3 regions of the Bradyrhizobium sp. USDA 3650 genome follow, and region 2 is predicted to be linked to each of the others. Evidence: riboswitches for the same ligand, from Rfam matches in the RefSeq annotation. Region 2 holds a riboswitch; each other region holds the start of a gene.
The links. Region 2 has a riboswitch for cobalamin ahead of ACVIN2_RS06970 (energy-coupling factor ABC transporter permease). Riboswitches for the same ligand answer to the same signal wherever they lie in the genome.
Positions count from the first base shown of each region.

Region 1: it holds a riboswitch for cobalamin, as region 2 does, so the genes downstream of both, metE (5-methyltetrahydropteroyltriglutamate--homocysteine S-methyltransferase) here and ACVIN2_RS06970 (energy-coupling factor ABC transporter permease) in region 2, are expected to answer to the same signal.
Region 3: it holds a riboswitch for cobalamin, as region 2 does, so the genes downstream of both, ACVIN2_RS33410 (TonB-dependent receptor) here and ACVIN2_RS06970 (energy-coupling factor ABC transporter permease) in region 2, are expected to answer to the same signal.

Region 1 is NZ_JBSRZG010000001.1:3,372,303-3,382,089, forward strand. Features, by position in the region: gene ACVIN2_RS15710 (hypothetical protein) at 67-279, opposite strand; gene ACVIN2_RS15715 (XRE family transcriptional regulator) at 359-586, opposite strand; gene ACVIN2_RS15720 (hypothetical protein) at 901-1,218, opposite strand; gene ACVIN2_RS15725 (cytochrome-c peroxidase) at 3,180-4,247, shown strand; gene metE (5-methyltetrahydropteroyltriglutamate--homocysteine S-methyltransferase) at 5,067-7,382, opposite strand; cobalamin riboswitch at 7,482-7,681, opposite strand; partial or broken gene ACVIN2_RS15735 (4Fe-4S binding protein) at 8,464-8,668, opposite strand; gene ACVIN2_RS15740 (EAL domain-containing response regulator) at 9,245-9,787, opposite strand, start outside.
Region 2 is NZ_JBSRZG010000001.1:1,420,457-1,430,243, forward strand. Features, by position in the region: gene cobT (nicotinate-nucleotide--dimethylbenzimidazole phosphoribosyltransferase) at 1-558, opposite strand, end outside; gene cobF (precorrin-6A synthase (deacetylating)) at 574-1,323, opposite strand; gene ACVIN2_RS06970 (energy-coupling factor ABC transporter permease) at 1,368-2,045, opposite strand; cobalamin riboswitch at 2,083-2,302, opposite strand; gene cobA (uroporphyrinogen-III C-methyltransferase) at 2,348-3,079, opposite strand; gene ACVIN2_RS06980 (cobyrinate a,c-diamide synthase) at 3,076-4,386, opposite strand; gene cobM (precorrin-4 C(11)-methyltransferase) at 4,386-5,168, opposite strand; gene ACVIN2_RS06990 (cobalamin biosynthesis protein) at 5,165-5,533, opposite strand; gene cbiE (precorrin-6y C5,15-methyltransferase (decarboxylating) subunit CbiE) at 5,530-6,711, opposite strand; gene ACVIN2_RS07000 (cobalt-precorrin-6A reductase) at 6,710-7,456, shown strand; gene cobJ (precorrin-3B C(17)-methyltransferase) at 7,432-8,166, opposite strand; gene ACVIN2_RS07010 (precorrin-2 C(20)-methyltransferase) at 8,163-8,894, opposite strand; gene ACVIN2_RS07015 (precorrin-8X methylmutase) at 8,897-9,526, opposite strand; gene cobG (precorrin-3B synthase) at 9,526-9,787, opposite strand, start outside.
Region 3 is NZ_JBSRZG010000001.1:7,107,178-7,116,964, forward strand. Features, by position in the region: gene ACVIN2_RS33405 (PAS domain S-box protein) at 28-1,989, shown strand; cobalamin riboswitch at 2,271-2,475, shown strand; gene ACVIN2_RS33410 (TonB-dependent receptor) at 2,743-5,079, shown strand; gene ACVIN2_RS33415 (hypothetical protein) at 5,456-5,851, shown strand; gene ACVIN2_RS33420 (hypothetical protein) at 6,937-7,161, opposite strand; gene ACVIN2_RS33425 (hypothetical protein) at 7,396-7,521, shown strand; gene ACVIN2_RS33430 (hypothetical protein) at 7,609-7,890, opposite strand; gene ACVIN2_RS33435 (response regulator) at 8,041-8,385, shown strand; gene ACVIN2_RS33440 (response regulator) at 8,382-8,726, opposite strand; gene ACVIN2_RS33445 (hypothetical protein) at 9,559-9,765, shown strand.

The DNA.
Region 1 (9,787 bases), 2.0 Mb from region 2:
TTCGCTTCTGTAGGGGCGAGTTGGCTGCTGCACTAAGCCGCCGCGTCGGGCCTAGCGTTCGACCCGTTAATCTTCCCTTTTGAGCTTCTCGCGCTCCTGCTGAAGCGCTTCGGTCTCTCGGGCGACCTCGCCTTCTTCGCCCAGTTGTTCCTGGAAACGCTGGCGGGTCTCGGCGAGAACAGCGGGGGCGAAGGATTCAGTCAGGCGAATCTCGATTGCAGATCGGGCACTGCTGGGTGAGTTCATGAGCGCTTTTGCCGCCGTCGGGTTAGAGGTCATGAACCCTCCGTTTCGGCAGCTCTTAGGCCCGAATGAACGTGATCCGGCCCCTCGCCACGCTTCCGATGTGGCTTTACCTTTATTTCGCCGTCCTGATCGAACGCCGCCAGCATGCGCAGCAGCTTTTCCAAGAAACCAACTTGAACTGCCCTCGAAGCAGCTTGGAGATGTTGGGCTGCTTCACGCCGACGAGCTTCGCGGCTTCAGTCTGAGTGATCTCCCGCTCCGCCATCAACCGCTTCAGTTGTACAATGAGGGCTGCCTTGACTTGGTACTCGTCGGCGTTCGGGAGGCGGTTGGCCGGCAACTTTCTTCTTCGTGCTCATGATCGGGCTGCGTTTATACCGTGTTGATAGCTTCCGTGTCGCGCAGGCGCTGTCATGCGAGACCAGATCGTCCCATATGCGGATCGGCGGCCAAAAAAGCTGCTGATCGGACCGCGTGAAGGATTTGAACGCTCTACCGCGCTCGAGTGCCTTCGGAGTTTTGGCTTAACCTGTTGCGGGTGTGCTCGTCTTGGGGGACGGCATATATAGGCCGGGGAGCACATATGTGTGTGCTTAAGAGTATCGACAGTATTCGTGTGTGCGCGCGCCTGCGGAATTCAGCGTAAGACACGCGTCACTTCCATAGAAGAGATTTTGGCCAATCTGTGAACTCCAACTCGAAGCTACGTAGGCCGGTGGGTTTTGTCCTGAATTTAAGGGTCTTCCCTGAAAGGTCGGCCAATGAACCAGATGCGAACTCGAAAACTGTCGTGCCGGAAGTTGCGACCCCAATGCCTTGCTCGCCTTCCATGCTAGAGAAGTCGGTCGCCTCGGAGAGTTGCCCAATTGCAACTCCCTCCAGCGCGTGATGAAATTCCATGGAGGCCAAGTATGTCCTTTGGTCAGCAGCCCACTCGCTGACCGACACTGCTGTGATCTCTGCGTCGGTCAAGAGACCACCTGCGATCCGGCAGCCATATTGAACGGTAAGAATAACCCGCTCATTCCGAACTCCGGCCGGCTCTCGATCGGCGGCAGTGATCGTGCACGCGTACCGCCTTGTTTCCGCAACCGCCCCCATGCCTAGCCCGATCCACTCGAGAGCGGAACATAGTACAAAAGCGAGAGCGGGTCTTATCATTCGACTGCACCTGATCTGAAATACCGTTCCCTGCTCTGTACAATCTGACGCTACGGGCGATTCAAGCTCCTTCGATCGCTCTGCCGGATCAACGTTACTCAGGTGACTGCGGTGTCGCAGAATCGAGGCAAGCGGCATCCCCCGGCAGTGCCCTTGGATGGTGCCGGAACGATTTCATTATCGGTGCTCAGCGGGCAGCACGTCGGTGAACCAAGGCTATGGGCCGAGCTTTTCAGGTGGGCGGCGGCCATGAGGGGCGCGACGGCCGCGGCGCCGGAGCTACATTCCTGACCCAGGCGCAGGCGCTCTGTGAGCGGACGCTATTTAACGCGGAATGCTCCCGTGGCAGAGGTCCCGAAATTTTGCTTCACAATCTCAATGTAAAAGGAAACGTGGCCGAGACGAGCCGTTCAAAGGCAGACTGCCGCTCAAGCAGACGCTCCTCGAGCATCTTACGCTGGAGATCATCTAGCTCGCTTTGAAGCCTTCTGCGACAACGCCAAATGTCATTCCGTACGGATCTGATCTCATTCAAGCGATCGTCAATCGAAACCATCACAGATACCGTATCCAACTTGAACCAGCCATGGACAGGTGCTCAATCACGTTCTTCCTCGCTAACACGCCGATAAATCTCAGGACTTGGGCCATCTGCGGACTGATGTCACGATCTCCTCCCAGCGTGTCCTCTTGTATCGGCATGATTCAACGCAAGAGCACGAAGAAGCGGTTGCTCCTGCAGAAGTTCAGCTTATTTTGCCCCAGCGCGCAGGATTTCAAAAGCGAGCCCGTGAGTGGGCCGACTTGGTAATCCAACCAACACCCACCGGATCAGGGGTCAGGCTGGTCACCTGTCGAATTGGAGTAGCGATCAATCGGACGGTCGCACCGTCAAACTCTGGGCAGCCGCGCCTTTCGGACTTGAGCACGGCAATTGCCATGCCAGCGAACCTCAGGTGGAATTGAAACAAGCCATGTTCGGTTCTGAGGCTCGTCCTTACAAACGAGCCGGGCTTCGTGGTGACGGCGCGCCAGAGCGGCCCAGATATAAGTCGGAGAGGCTTCAGTCGGCCGGACTCGGCGAAATCGTGAACGATGCGCACCGCCGGCGCCTCTCAGTGTCTCGCCCAGCTGCGTAGGTCTTGTTACCGCCGTTCCCGCGTGCGGCCGGCAAGCTAGCAAGCGAACCTCACCACAAAAGTATCTACGATCACCTCTAGCCGGGCCTGGCGTTTGTGGCATCTGTGACACTGAATGTAGTGATCAAACCAAGACATCAGACTTTGTTTGTTCGTCCGGACCCGTTCTACAACTAAATCAGCAACTTGCATCTCGGACGCAACTGGCATCGCAGTTGCTAATTGTCCAATGACACCGTGAGCGCTGAGCGCGGCCTGCGGAGTAAGACGGATACATCAACTTTGCGGGAGCGTATTGGCCACCCAATCGCTCGATGGAGCACCGATGCGGCCACCGGACAGCTTACTGCTTGCGGCACACTTGTTGTTGTCAGATCGACCATCACGCCGAACGTTGAGGCGCTAGGCTGATCGACCAACAGAAAGGCCGCGATCTAAGCTCAAAGCCAACTCGCGAATCACGTAAGCCCCTCAAGCCCGTGCGTGAACGCCGGCGGCGAGCTGCAAAGTCGCACATTTTGATGCAGCCTCGCTTCAGATGATCCGCTGCATACTGCGCCGGACCGTCGAGGAACGCGTGGCATCGCTTTCGACTGTTTCCTTGTTTAACAATCAGAACTAATGAGGCGGTGTATGAACATGTCAATCCCGGAGCTTCGGCTTGTCGCTGAAGCATCGATTTTAGCTATTGGGCTGCTGATGTCATCAGGAGCTAACGCCGACGATGATCTGATGAGAAACGCCAAGCAGATCTTCCATCCAATCCCCTCGGTCATTCCTGCGGTAAAAGACAATCCGGTGACGCATGGAAAGGTCGAGCTTGGCAAGATGCTGTTCTTCGATCCGCGGCTATCGGCGAGCGGGATCATTAGCTGCAATACGTGCCACAATCTCGGCACCGGCGGAGTCGATGCCGGTCCGACCTCCGTTGGTCACGGCTGGAAGGTCGGCCTGCGCCGGGCCCCAACTGTCTACAACGCAGTGTTCAATGCGGCGCAATTTTGGGACGGACGCGCCGCGGACCTCAAGGCGCAAGCCGCCGGGCCTGTGCAGGCGAGTGCCGAAATGAATGCGACTCCAGATCATGTGCTCGGTATCTTGAACTCAATGCCCAGCTATGTCGTCTTGTTCAAGAACGCTTTTCCGAACGAAGCGAGATCGGTCACCTTTGAAAATTTTGCGAAGGCGATCGAGGCTTTTGAAGCGACTCTCATTACACCTGCGGCTCCATTCGATCAGTATCTGGAGGGCAATACACATGCTCTCGATGATCAACAGAAGTCAGGGTTGGCACTGTTTATGGCGAAGGGATGTTCTTCTTGCCACAATGGTATCAATCTCGGTGGACAGGCCTACTTCCCGTTCGGCGTGATGAAAAAGCCGGACGCAAGCGTGCTTCCGGACGCCGATAAGGGCCGGTTTGCGGTCACCAGGGCGGTCGGCGACGAATATGTCTTCCGCGCGGCGCCATTGCGAAACGTCGCGTTGCGAGCCCCTTACTTTCATTCGGGACAGGTTTGGAGCCTGAAGCAAGCTGTTGCCCTGATGAGTGAAATCCAGCTCGGCACCAAGCTTAGCGATAGAGAGGAAAACGACATTGTCTCATTTCTGAATTCGCTGACCGGTCGGCTGCCTAAGATCGAATATCCGATACTGCCGACGCGCACCAACACGACACCAAAGCCTTCAATAGACAGATAGCCTTAGCAGCACCGGCCTCATTCCCTGCCGAACAGCAACAGATGCGCTCCAAGAACCCGGGGTCCCGCAATGACGCCAAAATGAATGATCCCCTGCTGTCACTGATAAGCAGGCACATAAAAAGCCGCCCGGCCTCAATGCGAGGCCGGGCGAAAGTCACGCGGGAGCGACGCTGCTTTCCGCATCGTTCCAGCTTTCGTCGGTAGGGAGGACTACCGGCGATCGACTTACGACGAGGGCATTCGCCGTCAAACAAGGAGAAGCGGATATCGCTCTGCACAACTTAGCGAGCCGCTTGCCTTTCGCTCCTGTCGTAAACTTCAGGACTTGCTCACACTTGCCAGCTGTCCGGTTGGCACGGGCAGCGCCTTGATGGAGCTAGGATCCATCGCGCAGGCGGTTTGACTGCCGAGCCCTGAAACTCAACCGTCAGTTTGCCGTCACGCGCCAGTATTTTGGCACCGCCGAATACCAGCAAATCTTCCCGAAGACCGCGCGAAGGCGCAAATTAGGTATGAAATTCCGCAAGGGCGGTAAAATAGATTGTTGTGATGGGACGCATCCACGCGATGGATAAATGAAGCGATAGGACCGTGGTTCGCGTCGGGCGTAAGTGACTTGGAATATGTCACCTAATCGGTATGGCCGGCATGCGGTCGTCCGCCGGATTCGAGCTTGTCGCCGCTGTATGCGATCGCCTCCGCCGGGGCAAACCGGCATTTGCAGGCGCTGGAAACTTTGGAAGCTCGCAAGGATATCGCGAGCTCCCAAAGCGCGTTCATCTTATTCACAGATACGTTGGCGACACGCTCAGTACGATCATGCCTCGGCCCGCAACTCGCGTGCGGCGGCCACCATATTGACGAGCGCGGGACGCACCTCCTCCCATCTTCGAGTTTTCAGTCCGCAGTCGGGATTGATCCAGAGCTGCCGATCGGAAACCCGCTGCCGCGCCAACACAATCAGCTGCTTGATCTCGGCTGCTGCGGGAATGCGCGGTGAATGAATGTCATAGACGCCCGGCCCGATTTCATTAGGATATTTGTAGCTCTTGAAAGCGTCGAGCAATTCCATTTTGGAGCGCGACGCCTCGATTGAAATGACGTCGGCATCCATTGCTGCGATCGCATCGATGATTTCGTTGAACTCGGAATAGCACATGTGCGTATGGATCTGAGTTCCGTCAGCGACAGCGGAGGAGCAAATGCGGAAACTGTCCACTGCCCAATCGAGATAGTCCTTCCACTGCGATTTGCGCAGCGGCAATCCCTCCCGCAACGCAGCCTCGTCGATCTGGATCATGGTCGCTCCAGCTGTTTCAAGGTCGATGACCTCGTCTCGGATCGCGAGAGCGATCTGTCGGCATGTCTCGCTCCGCGGGATGTCGTCACGGACAAACGACCAGTTCAGGATCGTCACCGGTCCGGTCAGCATAGCCTTGACGGGCTTTTTGGTCAGAGACTGCGCATGTCGCCACCATTTAACGGTCATGGGCTTCGGGCGGGAGACATCTCCAAACAGGATAGGAGGACGAACGCACCGCGAGCCATAAGACTGAACCCAGCCGTGCTTGGTGAATGCGAAACCCAACAGCTGCTCGCCAAAGTATTGAACCATGTCATTGCGCTCGAACTCACCGTGTACGAGCACGTCCAGGCCGATATCTTCCTGCCAATGCACGGTATGGGCTGTCTCCGCTTTCAGAAGCTGCTCGTACTGCGTGTCATTCAGCGCTCCCCGCGCATGAGCTGCACGCGCATTGCGGACGTCCGCCGTTTGCGGGAAGGATCCGATGGTTGTGGTTGGAAACATCGGCAATGCGAAGGCGACGCGTTGGACGTCGGCGCGCTGGGTGAACGCACTGCGACGGCGACGCATGCTATCGTCGATCGCGGCCATTCGTCCGGCGACGTTCGCACTGTGGATCTTCGGCGATGTTTCGCGGGTGACGGATGCATCCTCTGAGAGCGTGAGTTCATCGGCCACGTCGGCAGCATAGCCAGCCAGCGCTTTGCCCAATATCGAAAGTTCCTTGATCTTCTGCACTGAGAACGCCAACCACGTCTTCAGATTGGGATCGAGATCGATCTCTAGTTCAATGTCGGTCGGAACATGTAGCAGCGAGCAGGAGGGGGCAATCTGAACACGGTCCCTGCCCAGTTTTTTGACCATAGGAGCAAGTTGGTCGAGTAGCGCCGGCAGATTAGAGCGCCACACGTTGCGACCATCAACGACACCGAGCGAGACCACGAGATCTCTACCTGCTCTGGCGACAATCGCGTCCAACTGGTCAGGTGCACGAACCAGGTCGACATGAACCCCGGCAACGGGCAAGGCCAATACTGTTTCAAGATTGTCGCCGACACCCCCGAAGTATGTGGCCAGCATGATTTTAAGGGCCGGCACGGCCTTAGCGAAATGAGCATAGGCCCGGCGGACAGCGGCCCGAGATGCTTCGTCGACGTCCATCACTAGGCATGGCTCGTCGAGCTGAACCCATTCAGCGCCGCGCGAGGCTAGTTCGCGGAGAACATCGACATAGACGGGGAGGAGTCGATCAAGCAGCGACAGCGGATTGAAGGCGGGATTTACGCTTTTGCCGAGCTTCAGGAAAGTGACTGGGCCCACTAGGACGGGCCGCGTCTGATAGCCGAGGCTTCTTGCCTCCTCATATTCCTCGATCGGCTTCCGAGAGGCATACTTAAAGATCTGATCCTGGTGAAATTCCGGCACCATGTAGTGGTAGTTCGTATCGAACCACTTCGTCATCTCCTGTGCGGCTACGCCGGGCCCATGCTGAGCGTGACCACCGTCTTGAGCGCCACGCGCCATGGTGAAGTAGGTTTTGAGCGACACAGGACCTTCGTTCCAGCCGTAAACGTCGGGAATGGCGCCGACCATTAGGCTGGTATCGAGCACATGGTCGTAGAGCGAGAAGTCATTCGAAGGAATGACGGTCGCACCGCGGGATTTCTGCCGTGCCCAATTAGCGGCACGAAGTCCACTCCCCGCCTCGAGGAGCTCGGCTTCGCTGGATTTTCCCGCCCAGTAGCTCTCGAGCGCGAATTTGAGTTCGCGTCGTGGGCCGATGCGTGACGTCCCCAGTGTGGCAACGGGAAGCGAAAGGATTGACATAGCTTAGACCCCTTGTTGGGGCAAAGGCCATGGCGGACGCAGACAGCGAACATCGCGTGAGCGACAACTGCTTGGCGCACACCGGGACGCCCCGCCCGTGGACGATATCTTGTCGAGGCAGGTCTCCTGGCTCACGGGTCGTCGCTGCTGTCCGGCCTTCCCGAAGCCGCATGGCTTCAGTGACTTCGTTGGACAGCGGCTCGCCGCTTACAGTTGCGGGGGCAGCGCCGGCATTGCACCGGCTTCCCTCTTAGCTCCAGATCAAACGAAATCCGGAGACCGCGACGGCTTGAATTATGCGCACGAGGATCGATGCGTCAACCTACCGATTCTCGTTGCGATATTGCCCAAGCGATTACGAGCGCACTAGGCGGGCACGACGGTCTTGCTCGCGGCCTGGTGAACACGCCCGGATCTGTGGAGGCTCCGCTGTGAAATGCATTCGCTCCTTGCTCGCGTAAGGGTTGAGCTCCACGACCGGAACGAACCCGGGCCGCTTTCGGTATCTGTGTGATCGCGAGGAGGCGACCTTTTCCGTCAGCAGCTTTTCGAACCAGCGCGTCAGGAAGGTGCGATCATCTCGGCCGGCATCCGTTTGGTCACAGCCCACGAGGCTCCCTAGACATTTCGAAAGCCGGATTGCTCCAGGACCGCACGGATGATCAGGTCGGCTCCTTGGTGTTCGGCGGCCCGACCAGGCACGAGGTCGTCCGCCTCCGTGAGGTTGGCCAAGATGATCTTCTCGGTGCAATAGGTGTTCACGTGCTGAGCGACTTTTGCGCCGGCTTCGATGCGTCCGTGGCCGCTCGACGCCGGTCTGCCTCGCCTCGACTCGCGGCCAGCGATGATAGGCCTTAACGCGGCCACTGAGCATCGAGGGCCTTGTCCTTGTTCGTGACAATTTCGACGGTGTCCTCCGACAGAGCCCTTTGAGGGGTTCCTCGGAGTCGCTCAGCGTCTTAAGCTCATAACGATGTTAATCGAACTCGATGCGCCCCATGCGGTCGTGGTCTCCTCAAGGTCCCACATCTACAACTTCGTTCGCGAAATCGAGCGATGAGGCCTTTTGGTCGCGGGCTGCCTATCCTGTCTTGGACGGGACACAGGTGTCAGGGACCGGACAGACCACCGCGCATTGCGGCGTGTCGCAATGGGCCCTCGCACTCCGTACATTTTTTGGCATCGATAACGTAAATGTCGCGCTTCAGACTGATCGCCGCGTTGGGACACTCGAACTCACATGCGCCACAAACGGTGCATTGCGAAGCGACGATCTTGTAAGCCATGCCTTCCGACTCCTTAGGCGAGCGATGCCATGGGCGATCCCTTTCAAATGCCGTGCCAAACGCAGACGCGCTCAATGTTGGGCAATTTGCCCAATTCGGCTGTCCCGGGTCTGAGACCATGTTGCATCTGCGACAGCAACAGGTCGCTTCAATTTCAGGCTACGAGCCCTCGGGCCCTCTTGCGAGAGTCAGTGGCGACTTGACGCTGGAAGCGTCCGTCGGTTTGTTTGGCACGTCAGCGCGGGGCAAGCGAGGCTGACGCTTCCTCAACCGGCGGCGACAAAAAACCGCCAACGGACGCAGGTCTACGTTGGATCTCGGCAAACCTCCGGTCACACACCCCGACTGGAGGTTTGTGCAAGCCTCGCTCATGGCTGCAACGCTAGCTGCGCGGAGGACTCGCTGGAGGCTTGCCAAAACGGGCTTGTGGTATAACAAGCTTCGGAGGGAAATGAAGTGGCGGCGGGACGACCGACACTGGCCCTGCAGACCGAATTGCACTCAGCCTCATGCCTGGTGCCGAGTAGGCATGGCGGTGCTCGTGAGCGTCGCTTGGCCGCACTCAGCCACTCGCAACTATTTTAGACGAGCTGGAGCAGGGTTGAAAGATGACTGTGCAAATTGCTTCAGTGGCATGGCTTTTCCGAACAGATGGCCCTGCGCAAGGTCGAAGCCGAGTTCGGCCACAGCGATTAGGTCAGCCTGGCTCTCCACACCTTCGGCGACGGTGCGCACATTGTACTCTTTGGCTAGATCGACGATATGGCGGCACACCGTTCGCTTGAGGGGCCCATTCGCGCAGCCGCCGACGAACTGACGATCCACTTTCAATTTCATGAACGGGAATTTTGTCATCCCCATCAGCTGCGGCCAATTGGCACCGACATTGTCGATTGCAAGGCCAATGTTGTGAAAGCGAACCTCACGCGCAACCTCGACCAGGAGATCTAGGTTCTGGATCGCTTCCACGCTCTCGATTTCAATCGTCAAACCGCCGAAAGCGGCGTGCGACGGCATGCGCCGACAGAGATCGCGTACCGCCTGCGGGTCAATCAGGAATGCTGCCGGGAGATTGATGGAGAGATCGATCGAAGTTTGCTGCTCCAGAAGATACTGCCA
Region 2 (9,787 bases):
CGCGATCGCCGCCGATGTCGTGGTGTTGCCGATTCCCATCTCGCCGAAGATCAGAAGATCGGGCTGCCCGGCCTGCGCGCGCGTCACCGCACGTCGGCCGGCTTCGAACGCAAATGCCAGCTCTGCGGGGGTGAGCGCAGCTTCGATACTGAAATCGCGCGTGCCGCTGCGCGGCTTGTCGGTCACGATTCCAGCCATCTCCTCCTGCGCCAGCGTGCCGGAATCGACGACCTCCAGGCTGGAGCCCAGCTCACGCGCGAGCACCGAGATCGCGGCACCGCCGGAGGCAAAGTTCGCCAGCATCGCGATCGTCACTTCCTGCGGATAGGCCGAGACGCCCTGGGCGACGATGCCATGATCGCCGGCGAAGATAACGATCGGCACCCGCGCCGCGCGCGGTTGCTCGGTTGCTTGGAGGCCCGCAAGCTCGATCGCGAGCTGCTCGAGCCGGCCAAGCGCGCCGGTCGGTTTCGTCAGTTGCGCCTGCCGCGCCACCGCCGCCTCGCGATGGACTGCGGAGATATCGGGGCATTGTTGAGTGACCCATTCGGGGAGCATGCTGCCTCGCTTGCCTCACAGCCTGTGCTTGAGGATGTAACTGTCCATGATCCAACCGTGTCGTTCGCGCGCCTCTTGCCGCACCGCGACGATACGCGGGCCGATCTCGGCCAGCGCGCCGGACATGATGATCTGATCGGGCATGCCGAGATAGGCGCCCCACCAGATGTGCAGGCCTTTCGGATCGAGCGACTGGAACGCCGTGCCGCCGTCGAGCATCACCACCACGGTATCGACGCCTGCCGGCCAGCCGCCCTCACGCAAGCGACGTCCCGTCGTGACCAGAAAGGGCTCGCCGATGTCATTGAGCGGCAGCGCATGCGCCGCGCACAGCGTCTGGATCGAGGTGATGCCGGGAACGATCTCGATCTTTGGCGAGGGATTGAGCCGCCGCGCAATGCGCAGCGAGGAATCATAAAGCGAGGGATCGCCCCAGATCAGCAGCGCGACTCTGCCCTCGCCTTCGAGATGATCTGCGATCGTCTGCGACCAGGCAGCGGCGACGGCATCGTGCCAATCGTCCACGCCCTTGCGATAATCCGCTTCAGCGGCATCACGGACGGGCAGATCGAACTCGGCGATGCGCGTCGTGTCACTGGTGAGCACATCCGCGCAGATCGTCCGCCTGAGATCGGCGAGATCGGACTTTGCAGTCCCCTTGCGCGGGATCAGGACGAGATCGGCCGCGTTGATGGCAGTGATCGCGGCGCGCGTGAGCTGCTCGGGATCGCCGCAACCGATGCCTATCAGGGAGAGCGTGAGCATCGTGGCTGCGAAGGGCGGCATCACGGCCGCCCGTTCGCTTGTCTCTAGGCCGCGTTGTGCAAACGCGGTGTGACGAGGCCGGCCGCGGTGACGCCGCGCAGCGACTTCGCCAGCGCCAGCACCCCGAGATCGGCGAGCGGCTCGATCACGATGACGAGCGCATAGGACGCCGCGAAGGTCGCGATGTTGACGAGGTTGGTCGCGCCAAAACCGGCGCCATAGAGCGCCCAGAACGCCACCCAGGCGATGACGCCGGCCTGATAGGTCGTCGAAAGCGCCAGCGCCTGGCGGTACTTCAGATCGACATAGGCCGTGTTGCTCGAAATGATCCGCGTGGCGATCGCCTGGATCCCGAACAGCGGCACCAGCAGCGTGGTGACGTTCATGCCATATTGCGGCAGGTCGGGCGGCTCGAAGAAGAAGCCCTGGAACAGCAGGCCGAACGCGAGGCCGAAGGCCGCAGGCGCAGCTCCAAACAGCAGGAACAAGGTCGAGCCGAGGATGAAGTGCACTTCGGAGACGCCGACCGGGAAGTGCGGCAGGATCTCGAAGAAGATAAACACGAGTCCCGTGGTGGCGAGCGTCCGCGCCGCGAACGAAATGATGCCCTGCTCGCGCACGGTCTCGACCGCGAGCTTCAAGGCAACGCCGCCCACGGCGATGCCGGTTGCGTAACTCAGCACGAGCTTGGCGTCCGAGACTAGTCCGGGTTCGATATGCATGGCTCAGATCCTTCTTGCCGTCACACCCGACGGCCTTGGCCTCAAAACGTGCACGGCCGGTCTCCTGGCTCGCGGTTCACTGGGAGTCTCCGGCCTTCCCGAGCCTTGCGGCCCAGTGGCTGATCGAAGTCCCTCACCGCTTACAGTCGCGGGGGCGGCTGGGGTTTTGGGCGCCGCAACTGGGTCCGCCCATCCCCATTCCCGATTATGCTCCGGCGCTTTGCGCCGCGTCGAGCACCATGCGTCTCCTGTGTGCCCCTTTCGCCAGCCGGGCGTCAAGGGGCGAAGGGCGGCCGAGAGCGTCATGACGGATAATCCCCGGCCAGCGCGCCGAACAGGATGACGGCCGCCGTGGAGGCCGCTCCGCCTCGCGCAACCTGCTCGGCAAGTTCCGAAATGGTGGTGCGGACCAGCCGCTCATCGGGACGGCCGAGCGATTCGGCGAGCAACGCCGGAGTGGTTGGGGCGAGGCCATGCTCGATCAATTTCGCGACAAGCGCCGGAAACGTGCGGCGACCCATATAGACCACGGTCGTCGCCTCGGGATCGGCCAGCGCTACCCAGTTGAGGTCTGGCGGCAGCTCGCCGGTGACGTCCGCGCCGGTAATGAATTGCACCCGGCGCGAGGTATGGCGCCGGGTCAGGGGAATCCCGGCCTGAGCCGCAGCCACGCAGGCCGTGGTGACACCGGGAATGATCTCGTAGCCGATGCCCGCTTCCCGCAGCGTCTCGAGCTCCTCCTCGAGCCGGCCAAAGATGCCGGCATCGCCCGACTTCAATCGCACCACGCGCGCGCCTGTTGCGGCGTAGTCGACCAGCAATCGATTGACGTGGTGCTGCTTGGTCGAGGCCCGTCCTGCCCGCTTTCCCACCGCGACGAGATTGGCGCCGGGCCGGGCCAGATCGAGGATCGCGCCTGAAGCAAGATCGTCATAGAGCACGACGTCGGCCTCGCGCAGCCGCGCGGCACCCTTGAGCGTGAGCAGCTCGGGATCGCCGGGGCCGGCAGAGACAAAGGAGACAAAACCGCTCACCGGTCCTCCGCGATCAGGTGGAAGAACGTGCCGGTGGCTTGTCCCCGCCGCGAGCCGGTCTCGGCGATGACCGCGCCTGTCGCGTCGTGCACGACCGCCAGCGCCGTGTCGGGCTGCGCGACGATCGTCGAGTAGTGGAATTCGTGGCCACGCAGGCGTGCACCCGCCTGATGACCCGGCATCGGCGCGGCGAGCTCGGCCAGACGATAGCCCAGATGCATGCGGCGCTTGGCAAAACTCGTCTCCAGGCCGAGCAGGCCCGTCATCTCGTGGCGGATGCCATCGGCGTCGGTCAAAGCGGTGCCCAGCACCATATAGCCTCCGCACTCGCCATGCACCGGGCGCGTTTCGGCGAAGGCGCGCAATCCGCTGCGGAAGCGCGCATTGGCCGCGATCCTGCCGGCCTGCAGCTCGGGATAACCGCCGGGCAGCCAGCACACATCGGCGCCCGGATCAGGGCCTTCATCGGCGAGCGGCGAGAATGTCGATATCTCCGCACCCGCCGCGCGCCACGCTTCCAGCATATGCGGATAGACGAAGGAGAATGCAGCGTCACGGGCGAGCGCAATGCGCTGGCCGGGCGGCGTTACGTTCACGCCGCTCGCGGCAGGTTGCGGCGACCAGGTGGCAGCCGAACGCAGCACCGCGTCGAGATCGACATGTTCGGCAACGAAGCGGGCGGCCTCGTCGATCAGCTTGCCGATCTCCGCCTGCTCCTCGGCCTGGACCAGTCCGAGATGCCGTTTCGGCAGGCTGATCTCGGCATGGCGCGGCAGCGCGCCGAACACGGCGATGCCGGCATCCAACAGCGCGCGCCGCACGAGGGCTTCGTGGCGCGGGCTCGCAACGCGATTGAGCACGACGCCCGCAAGGCGCAAGCCGGGACGGTAATCGCGAAGGCCCGCGGCAATCGCGGCCGCCGTTTGGGCCTGGCCCGAGGGATCGATCACCAGCAGCACTGGCCAGTCCAGCATCTCCGCGATATCGGCGGTCGCTCCGGTGCCGCAGACGCCGCGCGCGGCAACGCCGTCGAACAGGCCCATCGAGCCTTCGGCCAGCACGACATCTGCGTCAATGCCGCGACTGACGAGATGCGAGATCGTCCCGCGATCCATCGCCCAGCTGTCGACGTTGACCGAGGCGCGCCCCGTCGCGGCCGCATGAAACGCGGGATCGATGTAATCGGGGCCGCTCTTGAAGCACTGCACCCGCAATCCGCTGTTGCGCCAGGCGCGCGCGAGCGCCAGCGTCAGCGTCGTCTTGCCGACGCCGGAGGCCGGCGCGGAGATGACGAGCCCTGCCGCCATCACGACACCTCCGGAAAACGCGGTTCGGCGCCGACCGGCCGATAGCGGCGATCATAGTCGCCGGCATAGAGACGGCTCTCGGAAAATTCCGCCGCGCCCAGCGTCCTGCCGACCAGGATGAGCGCGGTGCGCTCCATCTCGCTGCCGACGGCAACGTCGAGCGTTGCGAGCGTGGCGCGGACGATGCGCTGGTCGGGCCAGCTCGCACGCCAGACGATCGCGACCGGGCAGTCCGCGCCATAATGCGGCGTCAGCTCGGCGACGACCTTGTCGAGCAGATGGATCGACAGATGGATCGCGAGCACCGCGCCGGTGGCGGCGAAGGCGGCGAGCTTCTCGCCTTCCGGCATCGCACTGGCGCGGCCCGGCGTGCGCGTCAGCACCACCGTCTGGGCAAGGCCGGGCAGCGTCAGCTCAGCCTCCAGCGCAGCCGCGGCGGCCGAGAAAGAGGGAACGCCGGGCGTGACCGTGTAGGGAATGTCGAGCGCGCGCAGGCGGCGGAGCTGCTCGCCCATCGCCGACCAGATCGAGAGGTCGCCCGAGTGCAGCCGCGCAACGTCCTTGCCGTCAGCATGTGCGGCGGCGATCTCCGCGACGATTTCGTCGAGCGACAGCGGCGCGGTGTTGACGATGCGCGCGCCGGGCGGGCAATGCGCCAAGACGCCCTCAGGCACCAGCGAGCCGGCATAGAGACAGACCGGACAGGCGGCGATGAGGTCGCGGCCGCGCAACGTCAGCAGGTCAGGCGCGCCCGGTCCTGCACCGATGAAATGCACCGTCATGCACCATCTCCTTCCGCGATCGCCGCGGTCGCGGTGCGATCCCGCGAGACCACCCGCGTCGCGATCAACCGCGCGCCAGGTCCAGCTGCCGCGAGTGCTGCGGCCTCGGCGACCGATCCTGTTCCGAATTTTTCGGCGACGAGTTTTGATTTTGTCGGCGTGTCGATGCTAACAAGCATTTCGGCGGCGATCGCCTTGATCGGCACGCCGCATTCGCGCGCAAGTTGCTTCAGCGCCTGCGCGTCCGCTTTATCACTCACGGTCGCGACCGCAGCAAGGCCTTCGGGACCGCCCGCCGCCATCAGCACCTCGCGCAGCGAGCCCAGCGTGACATCCTTTTTGAATCCGAGCCCGGCGACCTTCATCGGACCGTGCTCCATTGCACCACGGGCCGCACCGTCTCCCAGGAGCGGTAGCGGCCGAGCGGAGTGGCGTGCGCAATCTCGACCCGCATCAAGTCGCCGCCGTGGCGCTGGTGCAGCTCACCCAGCAGCGCTTCCGTTTCCAACGTTACCGAATGCGCAACCAGCCGCGTACCGGGCGAGAGCCGCGACCAGATGGCGTCGAACATCGCGATGTCGAGCCCGCCGCCGATGAAGACGGCGTCAGGCCCGTCCAGCGCAGCAAGGGCCTCAGGCGCCTTTCCCGTGATGACTGTGATTCGATGCGCCAATCCGAACGCCGCCGCATTGTTGCGGATGCTCGCAACGCGATCCTCGCGCGCCTCGACGGCGATCGCCGTCCCGCCGCACAGCGCCCACTCGACCGAGATCGAACCCGAGCCCGCGCCGATGTCCCACAGCCGTTCGCCGGGACGCGGCGCCAGCGCCGAGAGCGCGAGCGCACGGACCGGACGCTTGGTGATCTGGCCGTCATGGACGAAGAGATCGTCCGACAGTCCCGAGCTGCGAGGAAGGCCCTGCGCTCCTCTCGCCTCCACGGCCACCGTGACCAGGCTTCCCGCAAGATCGCCTGTGAAGCTGTCGGCGCGATGCGCGTTGATACTTTCGCGCGGCCCGCCAAGCGCGGTAAGCGTCCAGAATGCCGAGGCACCCCATCCGCGCGTCGTCAGCCATTTTGCGAGATCACCAGCCGCCTTCGCGTCGCGTACGAGGCAAATGATGCGCGCATCGTGCGCCAGATGCGGCACGAGACGCTCGAATGGCGCGCCGTGGAGACCGAGACACGCAACGGATTCCAGACGCCAGCCAAGCCGCGCAGCAACGAGCGAGAATGTCGAGGGAGCCGGATACGCGATCCATTCGTCGCTATGGAGCTTTTCAGCGAGGTTCGCGCCGGCGCCGAACCAGAACGGATCGCCGGAGGCGAGCACCACCGTGGGACGCCCGCGGCGGCTCAGCACGATCTCTGCATCGAACGGCACCGGCCACGGGCGTCCGCGCTCCGTCACGCCGGCCAGTGCAAGATGCCGTTCACCGCCAAAGACAGTTTCGGCATCATCGAGCGCCTTTCGGCTTGCCTCGGATAGCCCGGCAAGGCCATCTTCGCCGATACCGATGATGGTCAGCCAGGGATCAGCCATGACGCGCGCCCTCATTCTGGGCGGGACGGCCGACGCGAGCCTGCTCGCGGCGGAGATCGCGCGCGCCGGCATTGACGCTGTCTATTCCTACGGCGGCCGCACCCGTGCGCCGGCCGGTCAGCCGTTGCCGACGCGTATCGGCGGTTTTGGCGGCGTCAGCGGTCTTGCCGATTACATTCGCCGGCAAGACATCACGCATGTGATCGACGCTACGCATCCCTTTGCCGCCGAAATGAGCCGCAATGCGGTCGCGGCATGCGCGGAAACCGGTACGCCGCTGATCGCTCTCGAGCGTGCGCCCTGGACCAAAGCGCCCGGCGACGACTGGATCGACATACCTGATGTCAATGCCGCGGTCGCCGCACTGCCCGAGGCGCCGGCAAATGTGTTCCTCGCCATCGGCCGCCAGCACATCGCGCCGTTCGCGACCAGGCCGCAGCACGCCTACACGCTGAGATTCGTCGATCCGGCCGAAGCGCCGCTGCCCTTTGCCGCGGATGTCATCGTGTCGCGTGGGCCGTTCACGCTCGAGGGCGAGCTGGAGATGCTGCGCGCGCGAGGCATCACCCGGATCGTCGCCCGCAATTCGGGTGGCGACGGCGCGCGCGCCAAGATCGACGCTGCGCGGGTACTCGGCCTGCCCGTGATCATGATCGCGCGACCGCAATTGCCGGAACGGTTTCGGGTCGAGAGCGTGGCCGAGATCATGCAGTGGCTCGGTCATCGGGCCTGCCTCGGCGCATAGACCCAGCGGCCGACGCGGCGCGTCTGCGAGTTGCCGACGATTACCAGCGTGCGCATGTCGGCCATCTCGGGTATCGCTTCATTCAGCCTGACGGTCTCGATCCTTTCATCGGCGGCGCTGATCGCGCGCGCGAAGATCACGAGGCGCTCGCCGCAGCCGGCCTCGTTCAGCACCGCAAGCGCACGGCCAAATCCTTCCGGTCGGCTCACTGAGCGCGGATTGTACATCGCAATGGCAAAATCGGCTTCCGCGGCGAGCCGCAGGCGCTTCTCGATCAGCGCCCACGGCTTGAGATTGTCGGAGAGATTGATCGCACAGAAATCATGGCCGAGCGGCGCGCCGGCGCGCGCGGCAGCCGCCAGCATCGCGGTGATGCCGGGCAGCACACGGATCGGCAGTTCCTGCCATTGCGGCGCGTGTTCGAGCGCCTCGAACACGGCGGAGGCCATTGCGAAGACGCCGGGGTCACCGGAGGACACGATGACGACTTGCCCGCCTTCGGCCGCAAGCCGCAGCGCCTCGCTCGCGCGCTGCAGCTCTTCGCGATTGTCGGAGGGATGCAGCTTGAGTCCCGGTCGCGGCGGCACGCGCGCGACATAGGGCGCGTAGCCCAGAATGTCGGTCGCGGCGGCAAGCGCGGCGGAGACTTCGGGCGTCACCAGCGCATCGCTGCCCGGCCCGAGGCCTGCGATGGTCAGCGTGCCCGTCATTCGGCGGCGTCCGGATGCCGGCCCTTGCCGTGCACGAGTACGATCGCGAAATAGGGGCAATCGGCGGCATCGATCTCCGCGAGCCGCACCACGCGCTCGCCCGGCATGGTGCCGCGCTCGACCAGCCAGGCATCGTCCAGCCGTCCGGCGGCAGCGAGCGCGCGGCGGACCTTTGCGAGATTGCGCCCGGTCTTCATGATCACGAGCGCATCGGAATCGCGCATTCGGCGTTCGAGCTCGGCCTCGGCGAGCGTGCCCATGAGCACCGTCGTCACATCGTCGCCAAGCGCGATCGGCTGTCCCACGCCATTCCAGCAGCCGACCATGCCGGGAATGCCGGCGATCACCTCGATCTCGACACGGCCCTGCAGGCGCGTGTGCAGATGCATGAAGGAGCCGTAGAAGTAAGGATCGCCCTCGCAAAGCACGACGACGTCGACCGCGCGCGCCAGCCGCGCCAGACGTTCCGACCATTCATCGTAGAATCCGGCAAGCAGCTGGACATATTCAGGCGTGTCGAAGGCGATCTCGGTCGTAACAGGATATTCCATCGGATATTCGGTGACGTCGGCAGCCAGCATGCCCTCGACGATGCGGCGCGCCTGGCCGGGCCGGCCCTTCTTGCGGAAATAGGCGACATGCTTTGCGCCGCGCACCGTGCGATCGGCGCGCACGCTCATCATGTCAGGATCACCGGGGCCGAGACCGCAGCAAATGATGCGTCCCATCGCTATTCGCTCCGGCTCGCCAGTGCGTTCACGGCGGCGACTGTGATCGCGGACCCGCCGAGGCGGCCCTCGACCGTGAGCGCGGGGACCTTCGGATCGGCCATCAGCGCCGCCTTGGACTCCGCCGCGCCGACGAAGCCGACCGGACAGCCGATGATCGCCGCGGGCCGCGGACAGTCACGGTCGTCCAGCATGTTGAGGAGATGAAACAACGCGGTCGGCGCGTTGCCGATCGCCACGATCGCGCCGTCGAGATGCGGGCGCCATAGCTCCAGGGCCGCAGCCGAACGGGTGTTGCGCATGGACCGCGCGAGCGCGGGAACAGTCTCGTCGCCCAGCGTGCAGATGACAGCGTTGGCCGCGGGAAGCCGCGCCCGCGTAATTCCTTCGGAGACCATGCGCGCGTCGCACAGGATCGGTGCGCCCCTCTGCAGGGCCGCGCGCGCGGCGACCGCCATACCTGATGTGAAGCGGATATGCGCTTCGAGGCCCACCATGCCGGCCGCATGGATCATCCGCACCACCACCTGCTCCTCGTCAGGCGTGAAGCGCGCAAGATCGGCTTCGGCCCGGATGGTCGCAAAGGACTGCCGGTAGATCGCCGCGCCGTCGGTCTCGTAAGTGTGCGGCATCAGTGCCCTCCCATCAGGATGGAGGGATCTCTGACGATGTCGTCGCGGTTCAGCCCCCGCAGGATGGGCTCATCGCGCGTCGACCCGGCGCGCACGAGGTCGAAGCCGGCGCCGGTCGCAACCAGAGTGATGGCGGCGGGACCGGAATGGGCGCAGCCCTTGGCACAGCCGGAGACGTGGAGCCGTGCGGCCGCGCCGATGTTCGGCGCCAGGGCCGCAGCAAGACCGCGGGTATCGGCATGCGCCTCGCGACAGCGTGGC
Region 3 (9,787 bases), 5.7 Mb from region 2:
TCATTCTTCCCCACAGGAGCACGCTGTTTGCAAACCCATCAGTCAAAACTTGACGGGATCGACGATACTGCGCGACTTCAACTGCTCATCGATGCGATCGTTGATTACGCCATTTACATGATCGACATAGACGGCACCGTCCGCAGCTGGAACTCCGGCGCGCAGCGGCTGAAGGGCTACACGCCGGACGAAATCATCGGCAAGTCGTTCGCATCCTTCTATACGCCCGACGATCGCACCAAAGGGCTCCCGGAGCGCGCCTTGAGCGTCGCAGCGCAAGCAGGCCGCTTCAGTGCCGAGGGATGGAGAGTCCGCAAGGACGGAAGCCGTTTCTGGGCATCGGTCATCATCGATGCCGTCCGCAACGAATCTGGTGAGCTGATCGGCTTCGCCAAGGTCACGCGAGACGTAACCGAGCGTCAGCAAGCCCATGAAGAGCTTCTCAATAGCGAACGGCGGTACCGCCAGCTGATCGAGGCCGTGGTCGACTACGCGATCTTTCAGCTTGATCCGCTCGGCAACGTGGCAACCTGGAATCCCGGAGCGGAGCGAATCAAGGGCTACGCGCCTCCAGAGATCATCGGCCGGCATTTCAGTGCGTTTTACACGCCTGAAGATATCGAACTCGGTGTGCCCAAGCGTGCGCTTTTAGAGGCGGCGGAGCATGGGCGCTTTGAAGCGGAAGGCTGGCGCCTGCGAAAAGATGGCTCCCGCTTTTGGGCTTCGGTCATCATCGATCGCATCACGGACGAGGCTGGCAACATCGTCGGGTTTGCCAAAGTCACGCGCGATGTTACGGACCGGAAGCGCGCCGAGGACGAGCTCAAACACGTCCAGGAGCAACTCGCCGCATCCCAAAAGCTGGAGGCGGTGGGGCAACTCAGCGGCGGAATCGCGCACGACTTCAATAATCTGCTCATGATCGTCCTTGGCAATCTCGAAACAGCTGAACGACACGTGAAGGCGCCCGGAGCCAATCTGAACCGGGCGCTCGCAAACGCGAAACGAGGCGCGCAGAGAGCCGCGGCTTTGACCAGCCGCTTGTTGGCATTTTCGCGCCGGCAGGCGCTCGATCCCAAGCCGATCAACGTGAACAACTACGTCAACGGTCTGCAGGAATTCCTCCAGCGTACGCTCGGAGAGAGCATCGAAGTCCAAACGGTCGGAAGTGCGGGGCTATGGCAAATTGAAGCTGACGCCAATCATCTAGAGTCTGCCATCGTCAACCTGGCAATTAACGCTCGTGATTCCATGCCCGACGGCGGAAAGCTGACATTGGAAGCTGCCAACATCTCCGCCGACGATGACTACTGCCGGCTCAATCCTGAACTGGCGCCCGGTCAGTACGTCGCCATTTGCGTGACTGACACCGGTGGCGGGATGTCGCGCGATGTTCTCAGTCACGCCTTCGAGCCGTTCTTTACCACCAAGGAGCCGGGTCACGGCACCGGCCTTGGCTTGAGCCAGGTCTATGGCTTCGTCAAACAATCCGGAGGGCACGCAAAAATCTACAGCGAGGTGGGGCAAGGCACGACGATCAAGCTGTATTTCCCGCGCTTCACCGGCAGTGCCCGACACGAGGAAGTGGCACCTGAGGAGCTCGCTGAGGGTGAGATATTCGAGACCATTCTCGTCGTCGAGGATGATGAAGATCTGCGCGTCTATATTTCTGACGTCCTGCGCGATCTCAACTACCGCGTTCTCTCGGCCCGCAGCGCCCAAGCCGCCCTGACCATTCTCCTGCAGGACCAGTCGAAGGTCGATCTTCTTCTCACGGACGTGGTCATGCCCGGGATCAATGGTCGCGAACTCGGCCGGCGCGCGCTTCAAATTAGACCGCGACTGAAGATACTGTACATGACCGGGTACTCGCGCAATGCCGTCGTCCATCAGGGGAGGCTTGATGAAGGCGTAAACCTGCTGGAGAAGCCGATCTCGCAAGCGAAACTAGCGCTGAAGGTGCGAGAGATTCTCGACCAGCTGACCTAAGGTCAGACAGCGGTAGCATCCTGCGACCGCCGGCGCCGGCGACTACCACTCTTCCAACGCCCGCTCGTGATCCTTAGGCGAAGAGCGCCTCAGGCGTCTTGATGTCCGCTGTCTCTGGTAAAAACGGGCGCGTGGCTGAATTTGCCGCGCCGGGGTCTTTGACCCCGCAGGCTGACGTCAAGTCCCGGGAGACTGGCGGGCGCAGCAGCCACACCCTGCGACCATCGCTGGGCGAGCTGGCTAAAAATCCCTCCCGGTTGTTGACGGGACGATCACCAGATGCCACTTTCGTGATCGGTAGTGTCCGCAAGGACTCATCAAGGGAATGCGGTGCGTCCGTCTCGGCGGACCATTCCGCGGCTGCCCCCGCAACTGTAAGCGGATAGCCGACGACCAGGAAAACCACTGGAGCCAATCGGTCTCTGGGAAGGTGGTCGAAGGCGATAACCCGCGAGCCAGGAAACCTGCTGCCAGCCATAAGTCACGCGCGAACGCATTGGGCGGGGTGCCTCGATGTCGGACAACTAGCCGGTGCATCTGCCGCTTGGGGCGAAGGCAGGTGACTAAGGCAACCGCGGTGACGGTTTGTTTGCGTCGCCGCAGAGCGTTCTTGTGCAACATCTTCGTTTCGGCAGGGGCATTGCGCCGGCATTCTCGCTTGACGATAGTGGCATCTCTCAGAGCCTCACACGCAGCATCCAGCGCACGAGGGCTGCCTTGCTGGTCTTGCTGCTCTCTACGTCGCTGTGCCCCATGGCAAGGGCGCAGACCGCCGCCCGGGATACCTCCCGAGAGGTGGAGCCCGTGATCGTCTCACCACCTGCTGCGAGGCGGGCTCCCGCCGTCAGCCCGGGCGCTCAAAAACCACGGGCGGCCCGCCGCGCCCCGGGGCGCAATCTGTCCGCTTCGGTGGTCGCCGTCCGGGGGACCCAGCCATTGAGCGGCCCGATACAGACACCGCTGAACACGGCCGCGGTGAGCGACGTCGGCTCGCGGCTAGGAATCACGGCACGGGAAATGCCCGCGACCGTCGAGGTCATCGACCAGCGTATCATCCAGGAACTTGGCATCCGGACGACCACTGACGTCGCCAAGGCGGCGGCCGGCGTGACCGGCGGCGACGCTCCGGGTGCACCCGCTATCTTCTCAATGCGCGGTTTTTCCGGGGACCAGATCAGCACTCTGTACAACGGCATCCAGATCGGGCCATCGACCATGACCGGCCGCCCCATGGATGTCGCCGGATTGCAGCAGGTGGAGATCATCAAGGGGCCGGATTCACTCGTTTCCGGCTTAGGGGCGACCGGCGGCGCGATCAATTACGTCACGAAGGCGCCGCACACCGGGCCTGTCATCAACGACGCCTTCACCTCCTACGATTCCTTCAACGGTTATCGCGCCGGCTATGGCTCGGGCGGCAGCACGCTGATTGACGGCCTCGATTACCGCTTCGACATCAGTCATTTCAACAACAAGGGATTTATCGACGACACTTATTCGAAGCTCAGCAATGTCTCGGGCCAGCTGAACTATCGCGTCAACGACAGCCTGAAGGTCTGGGGCGCGGCCGAGTACAGGCAGGACAAGGACCGCTTCTATTGGGGCACGCCTCTGGTGCCGGCCAATGCGCCGGGCATTGTCCCGACATCAGGCGTCGTCTCGGGCCAGTGGAGCAACTACTACCTCGGCGGCGGCACGCCGGTCCCGGTGACGGTCGATGCGCGCACGCTGACGACGAACTACAACGTGCTCGACAATCGCAGCGGGGCAAACGAGCTGTGGCTGCGAAGCGGCTTTCAATGGGACATCACCAACAACATCTCCCTCAAGAGCCAGGTCTACGGCTATGACGCCCACCGCCACTGGTTCAATAACGAGATCACCTCATTCGACCAGACCGTAGGCAATTTCGCGGGCGCGCAGAGCATCTATCGCGAGCGCCTGGCGCTCGATCACGCGCAGCGGCTCTACGGCAACATCACAGACCTTACCGTCAATTCCAATCTGGCCGGCATCGACAACCGTTTCGTCGCCACCGTGACTGCGAGCAGCTCGCAGTTCAACGTCTCGCAGGACACGCTGTTCTCATCGGACTACGTCGATCTCCTCAATCCGGATCGCGGCCTCTATGGCCCGCGCAGCGACGAGAAGATCTACACGCACCTCGACACGACCTCCCTGGCGTTTGAGGACCGGCTCAAACTGACCTCGACCTTCGCCCTGATGGGCGGCATCCGGTTCGAGGACATCAAGCTGGACCGCACGCGGTTTGATCCCGGTGGAGTGCTTGAATCCGCTAAGGGCTATCCCTTTTCGACGACGTTCAATCCCGTGACCGGCCGCATCGGCTACACCTGGGACGTCGCCCCTGGCGTGATGCTGTACAGCCAGTACGCGACCGCGGCAGACCCGACGGTGGCCAACATTTTCATCCTGGCGCCGTCGGTGCCGCTGCTCCTGACGACATCGCGGACCTATGAGACCGGGGTAAAGCTACAATCGGCCGACAAGCGCGCGGAGGCCACATTCTCGGCCTACGATATCGAGCGCAAGAACGTCTATGTCCCCGAGAGCGGCATCGTGTTCAACGTCGCCGGCAAGATCGAATCAAAGGGAATTGAGATCGCCGCGGCGATCAACCCGGTCGCCGGTCTGAAACTGTGGGGCAATGTCGCCTTCGTGCAGTCGCGCTTCATCGATTTCAGCTATGTCGATGGCAACGGCGTGTTCCAGTCGTATTCGGGCAAGACGCCGCCCAACGTGCCGAACTTCGTTGCCAATGCCGGCGCGTCGTATCGCTTTGAAACGACACTGCCGGTCGAAATCGGCGGCCTGATGCGTCACGTCGGTGACCGCTTCAACTTCCAGGACAATCTCGTCACTATGAACGCTTACACCACGTTCGATGCGTTTGCGTTCGTCGATATTCCCAAGGCGTACTTCCCGAGTATCGACCGGACCCGCCTGAGCTTCCGCGTAAGGAATTTGACCAACAAGCTCTACGCGGCTTGGGGCGACCCCGGCTACATCGACCAGATAATCCTGGGCGCACCGCGGAGCTACGAGGTGGCGGCTTCATTCAAGTGGTAGCAGGTGCAGCATGCGCCGGCGGTTGGCCCGTAGCTGACCTGCAAGGCGGAGGCGGAGCCGAGCCTATCCTCGTTTTCAACATTCCAAGCAATCCTGATCCTGTACCTCAGGACAATAGGTTCGAAAGCCGAATTGAAGTTTTATTATCCCGTCTACGGCGCCCCCAAGCGCCGTGACAACAACCCAGCCCCCCAATGCCGCCCCAGTTTCCCAAACGCTGGGGCGGCCCCCCCTTTGGCCAGTTTTGTCGGCTCTGTTGAGCACGCATGTGCGTTAGGCTTACCTATAAAGGTTTTTAGCGGGAAGCCGGCCGAAGCGCCGGCCGACTCGGGTACCATCGCACAAAACCCGTCCGGTTTGCGTTCGGTGCATCGCGTTGAGTTTTCAGTTGTCTACATTGAAAATCCTTGCCGGCCAGCCCGATGGCCGTGGCAGTCTTGCGCTGATCAAGCAGTATCTGGCGGTATTCTATACGAGCGGGCCGGAATGGACTGCACGGATGAAGTCGCTTGCTGAGCGGGCTCCGCAGCTGGACATTTTCGCGCAAAGGCTTGTGGTGCGAGATGCTGGCGATTGGATCATTACCGACGAAGGCCGCGCCGTCCTTGAAGCACTTGAGCGGCCAGCGTCAGGCAATTCATCTCATTCAGCAGAGGCGACCATTTCCGAAGGCGTCTCTCGCTTGCGAACCGCGCCGACAAGATCCTTGGAGCACCGTAAGCGCCGCCGCATAAAAAGGCGCAGACATCGAGGCTCAGAGTCATCTGCCTGAGGGCATCGGAGCGCAGGCAGCAGAAGGGCCGCTGTTTTGAGCAGCGGCCCTGCCGGGTGTGCAATTGGATCGAAATGAAATCTTTGACCAGCCCCGGTAAGGCAGCGTCGCCGTTGCCAGATGTTCCCGCCATAATCCATGTGAATCGAGACGCTGAAAAAGCGGCTCATCGCTGAGCGTGCCTACTAATGGCGACCGGCGAGCAGTCGGGCCGGGCGTCGTTGCGACTGGTCCTAAGTCAGGTGGTTGCAGGCCCGGGCGATGCCAGCCACTCGCTATTGCGGGGCCTTTTCAGCTTGGCGCTTGCGGATCAGGGCCTCGCGGGAGGTGCGGGACTTCTTGCCTCGACATTGTCCAGGTCGCTCTTGTCGCCATGTACCTGAGCGCCTGGCTCTGGAGCAGCGCCACCGATGCTGCAATCTGTTCCCGAGACCGGCGGAGCATTTCCGCCGACATTTGCTTAGTCCCGAATTGAGGCTGCGGATCCGTCTCGAATGGCTTGTGTGTGAGCATGGCCGATTTTGACCCTCCTGCTCTATTAACTAGGTTAGAAAGCGCGGCCGACACGGTCCAAAAGTGGACGTTCCATGGCCAATTCGGCCGCGTTTACCAGCTGTGGCCGGCCACGTGCCTCATGGGTTAGGGTCAAGGTAAAGGCGCGAGGCCAGCCGGCAGATCTTCTTTTTAGTCTTTTGTCCGGTTCTCTCGCTGAGCCCTGATCTCGGCACGGGCGGAAGCGCTCTCTAAGATCGAACGCCTCAGCTCTCGGATCGCCTCCTCGCGACAACCTAAGAGCAGGCTGCGTTGATGCCGTACATCTTGAGCTTGTTTCAGGGCTTCGTCTGCGCGAGCAAAAATGGAATCAGACATGCTTCACCATGGATCCATCCGACACAGCAGCCATTTGCATAAGCTAATTGCCCCCCCGCGAGTTCAAATCCGCTAGCGCTGTTCGAGCGACCGCAGGCGTAGCCCCGGCCTAGGAGGGACGAGGAGGCCGGGGCTTAGGATGGTCCTCGCGCCGGGCTGGAGGAATCGGCACGAGCAAGCCCAATTGCGAGTTCGCCCGTTCGTTCCTGGATTGCTCATTCCACCGCTCGCAGACCTCGCGCCGTCGGTTCACAAGGCTGGCCGTGCTGTTCCAGCCAGCCACCTTCGACCATCTTCCGCGCCAGAGCCATCGAGCATACCGGCTGACTGCCACCGGGGTGATACAGGCCATCTGCGCGCTGGATCAGGTAGCCGTAGACGCGGCCCAGTCGCAGCGGCTTGATCATTCCAGGAAAGAGAACGACAGAGTGGTCGGGCATTGCCCAGTCCCGAACACGTCCGATGACTGGTTTCCCGATCAGGTCGAGTGCATCCGCACCGAGTGATCCGGTACACGGGTTCTGACCTCATTTGTTAAGGCGCGAATCGCTGAAGCCTGTCTGAGAGATTGCCGGGCGAGGATTCACAGGGGTGGGGACATCAGAACGATGCAGCAGTCACGTTATCCGTTGCTGAGACGCTGGACGCCGGAAGAGCATCAACTACTGGTGGCGATGGCGGCGGCGGGCCGCCGACCAGACGAGATCGCCAGCGCGCTCGGCAGGACGGAAGCAGCCGTGCGAGGGCGCGCGCATGTACACAACATTCCACTCCGACTCGTCACTCAGAAGCGAAAGTGAGCCGAGGCTGTCTTCGGTTAGGCGACTCTTTTTCCGGATAGGCGTACCGTACTGCCCATGATCAAGGGCGTAGCCACCGGGCTACGCTCAATCTAAATCGATAAGATATGCTAGGATCAAGTCTTCGGTCTGTGCTTTGAGAGCGGCGTCTCGATAAATAGCAATCTCGGCTTGGTCAGCTCTGCGGATTGCCAGCTTCGCGGTCGAGGAGCAAAGCGGCACGCCATTCGATGTCAGGGCGATCAGGTCCTCACGAACCCAATCCTCTTTGCACAACTCGAATGCCTCAGGGAAATTCTTCGCCTCGAACGCGAACGTAGCTTTGCCGTCAACGTCCATCGCGAATACGCACCCCAATAAAACGGTCACTGAAACTCACTTTCGGTATCGAACAACCGTTGACCAAACACGGTCCCACAAATTATTTTCAGGCGCAACGACCAGACTGAAGCCGAGAGCCATCCTAAGGCAACATAGCTTTGGATTAGTAGCCGGGTAAAATACGGGCGGGGTAGGGTTATGGCGTCTGTGCTTCTGATCGAGGATGAATCCCTTATCCGCATGATGATTGCGGACATGCTGGCCGAGCTAGGTCATAGCGTCGCTGGTGAAGCCAACGATTTGCAAAGCGGGCTTTCGCTCGCCTCCATGCCGGGCATTGATGCCGCCATTCTCGACATACAGCTTGGGGCACATAGTTCTGAGCGCATCGCAGAAACGCTGCAAAGCAACGGCGTTCCGTTTGCCTTTGCGAGCGGGTATGGGGCGGGCGGCGTGCCTGAAGGATTTAGCAAGTATCCGGTGCTTGAAAAGCCGTTCCCAATCGAGGAGCTTGAGCGCTGTCTAGCCTCTCTGTTGCGCTAACAAACGCCGGTCGTCTGTTGCATCATGCGGGCTAGGTCTTCTTCAGAGAACGGCTTCCTGAGCAGCGGAAAGCCATCACGCCTTCGCTCGCGACCAGATAGCTGAAGAACCTTCAGCGTCGGACGAATGCGCGTGGCTCGCTCGGCGAGTTCATGACCATCCATGCCGGGCATGTTGATGTCGGTGATCAAGATCGAAATGTTTTGCTGGCGCGCCAACGTTTCCAGAGCTTCATCGCCGCTGTGTGCGCATACCACGTCGCAACCAATGTCTTCGAGCATACTCGCGATCACGTCGAGTACGGCGGCGTCATCATCAACGACGAGAACTGTATGGGTCATGAAAGAACCTCTACGTATTAACATACGTGAACTTCAGAGGTTCCGGATGTCATCTCTTTGTGGTTGAGAGCCTCGCTCGGTGCCACCAGCGCGTAGGCGCAGACCACACCTTGCCCGGACCAGTGCGCGCTGGCTCAACAGCCACCTGGCAATGACGGAACCGGAACCTTTTTTGTACGTTTTGAGTGGTGCATCGATTGGGAAACGAGAGTATGGCACGGCGTAGCAGGGTCATCCAATCTACCTCCCTAGAAGTACGTCTTACCCAGGAAGCTAAGCGCCTTCGCGAGGAGGCCTTGCAACTTCCTCCGGGTGCTGCCCGCGAAGAACTGATCCGAAAGGCTCGGCAAGCGGAGACCGGTTCACACATGAGCGAGTGGCTGGCATCTCCCGGGTTACAGCCGCCCAATTGACCGATCAGATCGAGATAGAACGCCGCCCCAGGCATCGAGGGGCGTTCCGCTGGAAGAACGCTCTATCACACCGCGTTCTCTAGTCGTTCGGCGGCCGTTCTAGTTTACGTTGAAAATACAACCTGGAATCGCGACTGCGGTTGTAGGGAGGTGGATAGTTCAGGCCGCTCACTGAGGCGGCCTTACTCTTTGGTTTCGGTCCACGTCTGCGTACCGCACTGGCACTTGAACATGCGGACGATTTTACCGTTTTCCGGATTTGGCATTTTCAACACGGAGAGGGGCTTTCTGCCACACTCGCCGCAAGGCTTAATCGGGCTAGGATCAAACCGCGAAAACACTTCGTTCTTAAATTCGCGGTCCACTGCTACCACCAAGCCATTGAGCGGCTCCAAGTATCATAGTGCACATCCGTTCCAATGATGAGCCCAGACGAATATCTCAAGCTGGCGGAGCATTACCGGAAGGCACTGGAGACGGTGAAGGACGCCTTCGCGCGCCAGCACCTCGAAAGCATGGAACGGAGCTACCGGACTCTGGCTGAGAGCGAGCTGGCGCTCCGAAAGCCTGGCCATGTGACCGAGGCCTTGGACAAGCTGCGCGATAGCGACAAAAAAGCAAAATAGGCGACTGCGATAACCAACTTAA